DNA from 3 places in the Pseudoduganella sp. RAF53_2 genome. Region 2 is predicted to be linked to each of the others. Evidence: predicted binding sites of a transcription regulator. Region 2 holds the regulator's gene; each other region holds the start of a gene.
The links. Region 2 encodes HrcA, which represses chaperone genes, less so after heat shock. Its sites were predicted from a motif close to TTAGCACTCNNNNNNNNNGAGTGCTAA; they were not measured.
Positions count from the first base shown of each region.

Region 1: the regulator HrcA is predicted to act here: its motif matches at 1,448-1,474, upstream of rpoH (RNA polymerase sigma factor RpoH).
Region 3: the regulator HrcA is predicted to act here: its motif matches at 1,014-1,040, upstream of groES (co-chaperone GroES).

Region 1 is NZ_JBFRDW010000248.1:704-2,903, reverse strand. It holds gene AB4Z11_RS15825 (PEP-CTERM sorting domain-containing protein) at 1-269, opposite strand, end outside; gene rpoH (RNA polymerase sigma factor RpoH) at 490-1,401, opposite strand; gene ftsX (permease-like cell division protein FtsX) at 1,618-2,200, opposite strand, start outside.
Region 2 is NZ_JBFRDW010000466.1:1,346-3,545, forward strand. It holds gene AB4Z11_RS23025 (outer membrane protein assembly factor BamE) at 1-49, opposite strand, end outside; gene fur (ferric iron uptake transcriptional regulator) at 128-556, shown strand; gene hrcA (heat-inducible transcriptional repressor HrcA) at 620-1,636, opposite strand; gene AB4Z11_RS23040 (HAD family hydrolase) at 1,665-2,200, opposite strand, start outside.
Region 3 is NZ_JBFRDW010000256.1:1,868-4,067, reverse strand. It holds gene AB4Z11_RS16155 (FxDxF family PEP-CTERM protein) at 291-821, shown strand; gene groES (co-chaperone GroES) at 1,094-1,384, shown strand; gene groL (chaperonin GroEL) at 1,421-2,200, shown strand, end outside.

The DNA of each region.
Region 1 (2,200 bases), on a different contig from region 2:
AGGGTGCCGTCCAGGTAGAAATAGTACAGGGTGCCATCCTGGTTGCCGCCCGGCTGGGGGAACAGGAAGTCGAACGTGCCGCCATTGATGCCGGCGTCGACCTGGAGGGTGGACAAACCGTTCAGGTCAGCGGCGCGCATGGCTGGGTTCGCGTTGTCGTTATTCCAGTGAGCAGCAATTGACAGATTATCGGTCAGCAGAAGTGGGGCTGCGGACGCAAGTCCGGTGGCTGCGGCGCAGACCAGTGCGAGAGCGGTTTGTTTGATCATGGTATTTCTCCGGGTGATTGACTTCGCTTTACATCAAGCAAGTGCCATGCCATCGGAGAAATGCGTGTTGCATCAAGGACTTATAAATTTCTGGAAAACCATGGTGTAAAAAATATCGACAGTTAGTAAGTCGAAATAGTAACCCGCGTTCAATATTGTTTAGAAAATAAAAAAAGCGCCGGGCCTTACGGCACGGCGCCTTCCGGAAATCAGCGAAAACTTAGATGTAGGCCGCCAGGGCAGTCTTCATCTTCTTCAGCGCGGCCGCTTCGATCTGGCGGATACGCTCGGCCGACACGCCGAACTCTTCCGCCAGCGTATGCAGGGTGGCGCCCGAACCGTCGTCGTTGGCCAGCCAGCGCGCTTCCACGATACGGCGAGAGCGGGCGTCCAGCTTGGACAGGGCAGTTTCCAGACCCTCGGATTGCAGACGGGTCACCTGTTCGGCTTCCAGCACCTTGGTTGGCTCGGTATTGTCGGAAGACAGGTAGGCGATCGGGGAGAACTTGTCGTCTTCCTCGTCGCTTGGCGATTCCAGGGCAATATCGCGGCCGCTCAGGCGGGTTTCCATTTCAATCACGTCTTCGCGCTTCACGTCCAGGGCTTTCGCCAGCTGGTCGATCTGGTCGGGCGACATGGCGTCCAGGCCTTGCTTGTGGCTGCGCAGGTTGAAGAACAGCTTGCGCTGGGCTTTGGTGGTAGCCACTTTCACCAGGCGCCAGTTCTTCAGAATGTATTCATGCATCTCCGCCTTGATCCAGTGCATGGCGTAGGACACGAGGCGCACACCCTGGTCCGGATCGAAGCGTTTGACGGCTTTCATCAGCCCGATATTGCCTTCCTGGATGAGGTCGGCGTGCGRCAGGCCATAGCCCAGGTAACCGCGCGCGATCGACACCACCAGTCGCAGGTGAGACATAACGAGCTTCTCCGCAGCCTTCAGATCATTCTTGTTCTTCAGGTCACGGCCCAGTTGTACTTCTTCCTCGTGCGAGAGCATAGGCAGGCGATTGACTGCCGAAATATAGGCGTCAATGTTGCCAAGTGGAACCAACGCGTTTTGTACGGACATCGTGGTCATAGTTCTATCCTCGCTTCGAAGGGAATCTTTCATAGTCACAGCATGCCTCATGGAACTTAACTCTTACTTAATTGAAGCCTTGCTGGTTGAACATATATTAGCACTCTCCTTCGATGAGTGCCAATCATGGAAAATCTATGATTGCGATAGCAATACTGCTATGAGGAAAGGCTCCTCCATAAAAGGCAGGATAGACCTGGAAGGGGATGGGCTCTGTGCGAGAACGCACTTGTGACACCGGGAGCGGCGCGCGCTCCCGGCAGGGACTTAATTCAGGCGGGACAAATGGCGCTGCACGGACAGCGAGGCGCCAACCAGGCCCAGCATCGCTGACAGGGCCAGCAGGGCGGTCATGGACACGGGATCGAGCGGGACCAGCTGGAATTCGCTGGCATACAACCTTGCAAATTCAGCAATTGCCGTATTCAGCGGGCGCAGGGCCAGCGCCACTGCCCCCAGCGCCACCCCGCCCGCGCACAGGCCGAGCAGAGCACCCGTGTAATAGAAGGGGCGGTGGATGAAGCTGTCGGTCGCGCCGATCAGTTTGGACACCAGAATCTCTTCACGCTGGGTCAGCACTTGCAGGCGAATCGTGTTGAATACCACCGCAATCACCACCGTGCCCAGGGTTGCAGCCAGCAGCAGCAGGGCCAGACGCAGGATGCCCAGCAGGGCGGCCAGACGCTTGACCCAGGCGGAGTCGACCTGCACCGATTCCACACCCGGCAGAGCGCGCATCTGGTCGGCGATGGCATCGATCTGGGCGCTTTCGGCCGCGCTCTTGTAGGCGTTGAGCTTGACGATGTAGCTGTCCGGCAGCGGGTTTTCACCCAGTGTGTTGAGCACGTCG
Region 2 (2,200 bases):
CCAGGCATTTCACTAACAAATGGGACGGCAGAGCCGGGGTAACGCGCATAGATGACCTCAAATCCGATTGAGCAGAAGTGCCAAAACGCTATATCATAAAGCACTCCAGCCACATACGATACCAAACATGAGTAACAGCCCCACCGACCTGAAGGCGTCCGGCCTGAAGGCCACCCTGCCGCGCCTGAAGATTCTTGACATTTTCCAGAGCAGCCCAGTGCGTCACCTGACTGCGGAAGACGTCTATAAACAGCTGCTGGCCGAGAATATGGACGTGGGCCTGGCCACCGTGTACCGCGTGCTGACCCAGTTCGAGCAGGCCGGCCTGCTGAACCGCAACCACTTCGAGAGCGGCAAGGCGATTTTCGAACTGAACGAAGGCTCGCACCACGACCACCTGGTGTGCCTGGACTGCGGCCGCGTGGAAGAATTCGTGGACGAGGAAATCGAGAAGCGCCAGCAAGCCATCGCCGCCGAGCGCGGCTTCAAGATCGCCGAACACGCCCTGGCGCTGTACGGCAACTGCACCAAGACCAACTGCCCGCACAAGCATTAAAACCCGAGGCGTAAAGCGGGTGGCAGCCACGTCGTGGCTGCCACCGGGTTCAAGCCGCGGGTTTCAATGCTGGCTCAGGGCATTCGACAGCAGGCGCGATGTAATATCGACAATCGGAATCACCCGCTCGTAGGCCATGCGGGTCGGGCCGATCACTCCCAGGGTACCCACAATCTTGCCGTTCGCCTCGTACGGCGCGGTCACCACGCTCATTTCATCCATCGGCACCAGGTGCGATTCGCCGCCGATGAAGATCTGCACGCCGGACGCCTTGGACGACACGTCCAGCAGCTGGATCAGGCCGGTCTTCTGCTCGAACAGGTCGAACATCTGGCGCAGCGAGCTCATATTCGACGACAGGTCGGCCACCGACAGCAGATTGCGCTCGCCGGCGATCACCATGTCCTCGGTATTCTCGGCCATGGCTTCGCTGCCCGCTTCCACGGCGGCCTGCATCAGGCGCCCCATATCGTCGCGCAGCTGGCGCACCTCGCCCTGCAGGCGGCCGCGCACCTCGTCGAAGGACAGGCCGGAATAATGCTGGTTGATGAAATTGGCCGACTGCTGCAGCTGGGCCGGAGAATAATCCACGTCGGTCAGCAGCATGCGGTTCTGCACATCGCCATTGGGTGACACGATCACCAGCAAGATTCGCTTCTCGCCCAGGCGTAAAAACTCCACCTGCTGGAACACCGACTCATGGCGCGGCGTCAGCACCACGCCCGCGAACTGGGTCAGCGAGGACAGCATCTGCGCCGCGTTGGCAATCAGCTTCTGCGGCGGCTGGGCGGTCGCGCGCAGGCGCGCCTCGACTGCGCTCTCATCGATGTGCTGCACGGTCAGCAGGGTGTCGACAAAGATGCGGTAGCCGCGCGGCGTGGGAATGCGTCCGGCCGAAGTGTGCGGGCTGGCCACATAGCCCAGCTCCTCCAGGTCCGCCATGATGTTGCGGATGGTGGCCGGCGACAGCTCCAGTCCGGAAATCTTGGACAGCGCGCGCGAGCCGACGGGCTGGCCGTCGGCGATATAGCGCTCGACCAGGGCTTTGAGCAGGGTTTGGGCACGGTTATCGAGTTGCATAGCTCTTCATGAAGCGGTGATTGCCCATCTATTCTGCCAACTGTTCTTCCAGCCATGCAAGAAGTTCCTCAAAACTGGAGCAAATTGCATCAGGCTGGACACCGGCCGCCAGATGGGCATCGCTGCCGGTCCGGTTCAGCCAGACCGCGCGCAGGCCGGCGCGCTGGGCGCCTTCCACATCCAGTTTCAGGTCGTCGCCGACATACACCGCCTCCGAGGGCAGCACGCCCAGGGTAGTGCAGGCGGCGCGGAAAATGCCGGGATCGGGCTTGGCCTTGCCGAAATCGGCGGCCGCCAGCGATACCTTGAAATGGTGGGCGAGGCCGATGACTTCAAGATCCGCGTTGCCATTGCTGATGGTTCCCAGCAACACCTGCTGTTTCAGCTTGAGCAAGCCGGGCAAGACGTCGTCATAAGGCTTGACCGCATTGCGCGCGGCGAAGAAATGGCGCATGGCGCCATCGACGTTGGTGGCGTCCTCGCCGGCGTGGGCGAACACCTCGTTCAGGCTGGCACGCCGCAAGGCGCCCAGATCGACGTGCAGTTCCGGCCGCGCGGCCAGCA
Region 3 (2,200 bases), on a different contig from region 2:
CAACCCGTTTGTAACTGTGTGAATTGCAGGTGAGTACTCGCCAGCGGTAAGAATTTCTTGCCTCTCCGTAGGCACTCTCCTACACGCCTATCCCAGCCGTTTCACGCTCTGCCGTTAAGTCCCTGATTTTGCATGAATGACATGGTTGAATATTTCACAAATTCAACCCGAATTTCCTATTGGAGAGTTGTAAGCGCTTGTTAATAAACAGTTTTTAAGAAATGTATGTTTGATACCGTGACGGCTCCTTAAGCGGCCCCAACCGTAGCAAATCAACTAGGAGCAAAGGCATGACTTATCTGAAGCAAATTGCAGCAGCACTGGCGCTCACCGGCGCCACCCTGGCGGCCCACGCGGCCGATATCAGCCTGTCCCCCGCGCCGATCGACCTGACGGATGGCGTAGGCCTGGCCAGCCGTCTGATCACCGGCAACAACTCGGGCAATACCTTTGCCGATCAGTACACGTTCAGCCTGTCCRGCGTTTCCAACGTACTGGCCGACGTGTATTCCTTCAGCGGCAACGCCAAGAACGGCCTGGATATCACCGGTTTCTCGCTGTTCAACGCCGCCGGCRCCCTGGTCAGCTCCGGCAACCAGCTTTCCACCGGTCAGACTGACCAGTGGGTGCTGGACCTGGGCAAACTGGCGGCCGACAACTATTACCTGCAGGTCAGCGGCAGCGCGCTGTCCAAGTCGGCAGGCAGCTACACCACCAACCTGAGCGTATCCGCTGTGCCAGAGCCTGCCACCTACGGCATGCTGCTGGGCGGCCTGGCCGTGCTTGGCCTGGCCACCGCTCGCCGTCGCAAACAGCAGTAAACCCAGGGCATAAACCGGGTGCCTGCCACGACCTGGCAGGCACCTGCTCCTCGCCTCTGGTTCAAAAAAGGACGCCGCCTCCGCTGCAGCAAAAAGCATGGGCCCGCCTAGGAGCGGAGCCGGTGTCCTGTCTCGTCTTGACCTTCCGCAAACAAATTCTCTTGAAAAGCCCCAAGGCCGTCCATATAATTGTTGGCACTCGTTAGCCGAGAGTGCTAACAGCTGATTTACTTGCACAACTAGCAATTACCAACTGAATAAAGGAGTTTTGTATGAACCTTCGCCCATTGCACGATCGCGTCATCGTCAAACGTCTGGACCAGGAAACCAAAACTGCGTCCGGTCTGATCATTCCTGATGCCGCTGCTGAAAAGCCGGACCAGGGTGAAGTGCTGGCTGTGGGCAACGGCAAAGTGGCTGATAACGGTACTGTCCGCGCTCTGGAAGTCAAAGTCGGCGACCGTATTCTGTTCGGCAAATATTCCGGCCAGGCCGTCAAAGTTGACGGTCAAGAGCTGCTGGTGATGCGCGAAGAAGACATCCTGGCCGTCATCAATAAGTAATCGGCCTTTCAATCCAGAATTCAGGAGAAATCAAACATGGCAGCTAAAGAAGTTATTTTCGGCGATTCCGCACGTTCCAAAATGGTAGAAGGCGTGAACATCCTCGCCAACGCCGTTAAAGTCACCCTGGGCCCGAAAGGCCGCAACGTGGTGCTGGAGCGCTCCTTCGGCGCCCCGACCGTCACCAAGGACGGCGTCTCGGTCGCGAAAGAGATCGAGCTGAAAGACAAGCTGATGAACATGGGCGCGCAGATGGTCAAGGAAGTCGCGTCCAAGACCTCCGACAACGCCGGTGACGGCACCACCACTGCAACCGTGCTGGCACAAGCCATCGTGCGCGAAGGCATGAAGTACGTTGCAGCCGGCATGAACCCAATGGACCTGAAGCGCGGCATCGACAAGGCAGTTGCTGCCACCGTTGAGCAGCTGAAGTCCATGGCCAAGCCAACCACCACCTCCAAGGAAATCGCCCAGGTTGGCGCGATCTCCGCCAACTCCGAGTCCTCGATCGGCGAGCGTATCGCTGAAGCGATGGAAAAAGTGGGCAAGGAAGGCGTCATCACCGTGGAAGACGGCAAGTCCCTGCACGACGAGCTGGACATCGTGGAAGGTATGCAGTTCGACCGCGGCTACCTGTCCCCGTACTTCATCAACAACCCGGAAAAGCAAGTTGCCGTGCTGGAGAACCCATTCGTTCTGCTGTGCGACAAGAAGATCACCAACATCCGCGACCTGCTGCCGGTACTGGAGCAAGTAGCGAAAGCCGGCCGTCCACTGCTGATCATCGCTGAAGACATCGAAGGCGAAGCGCTGGCG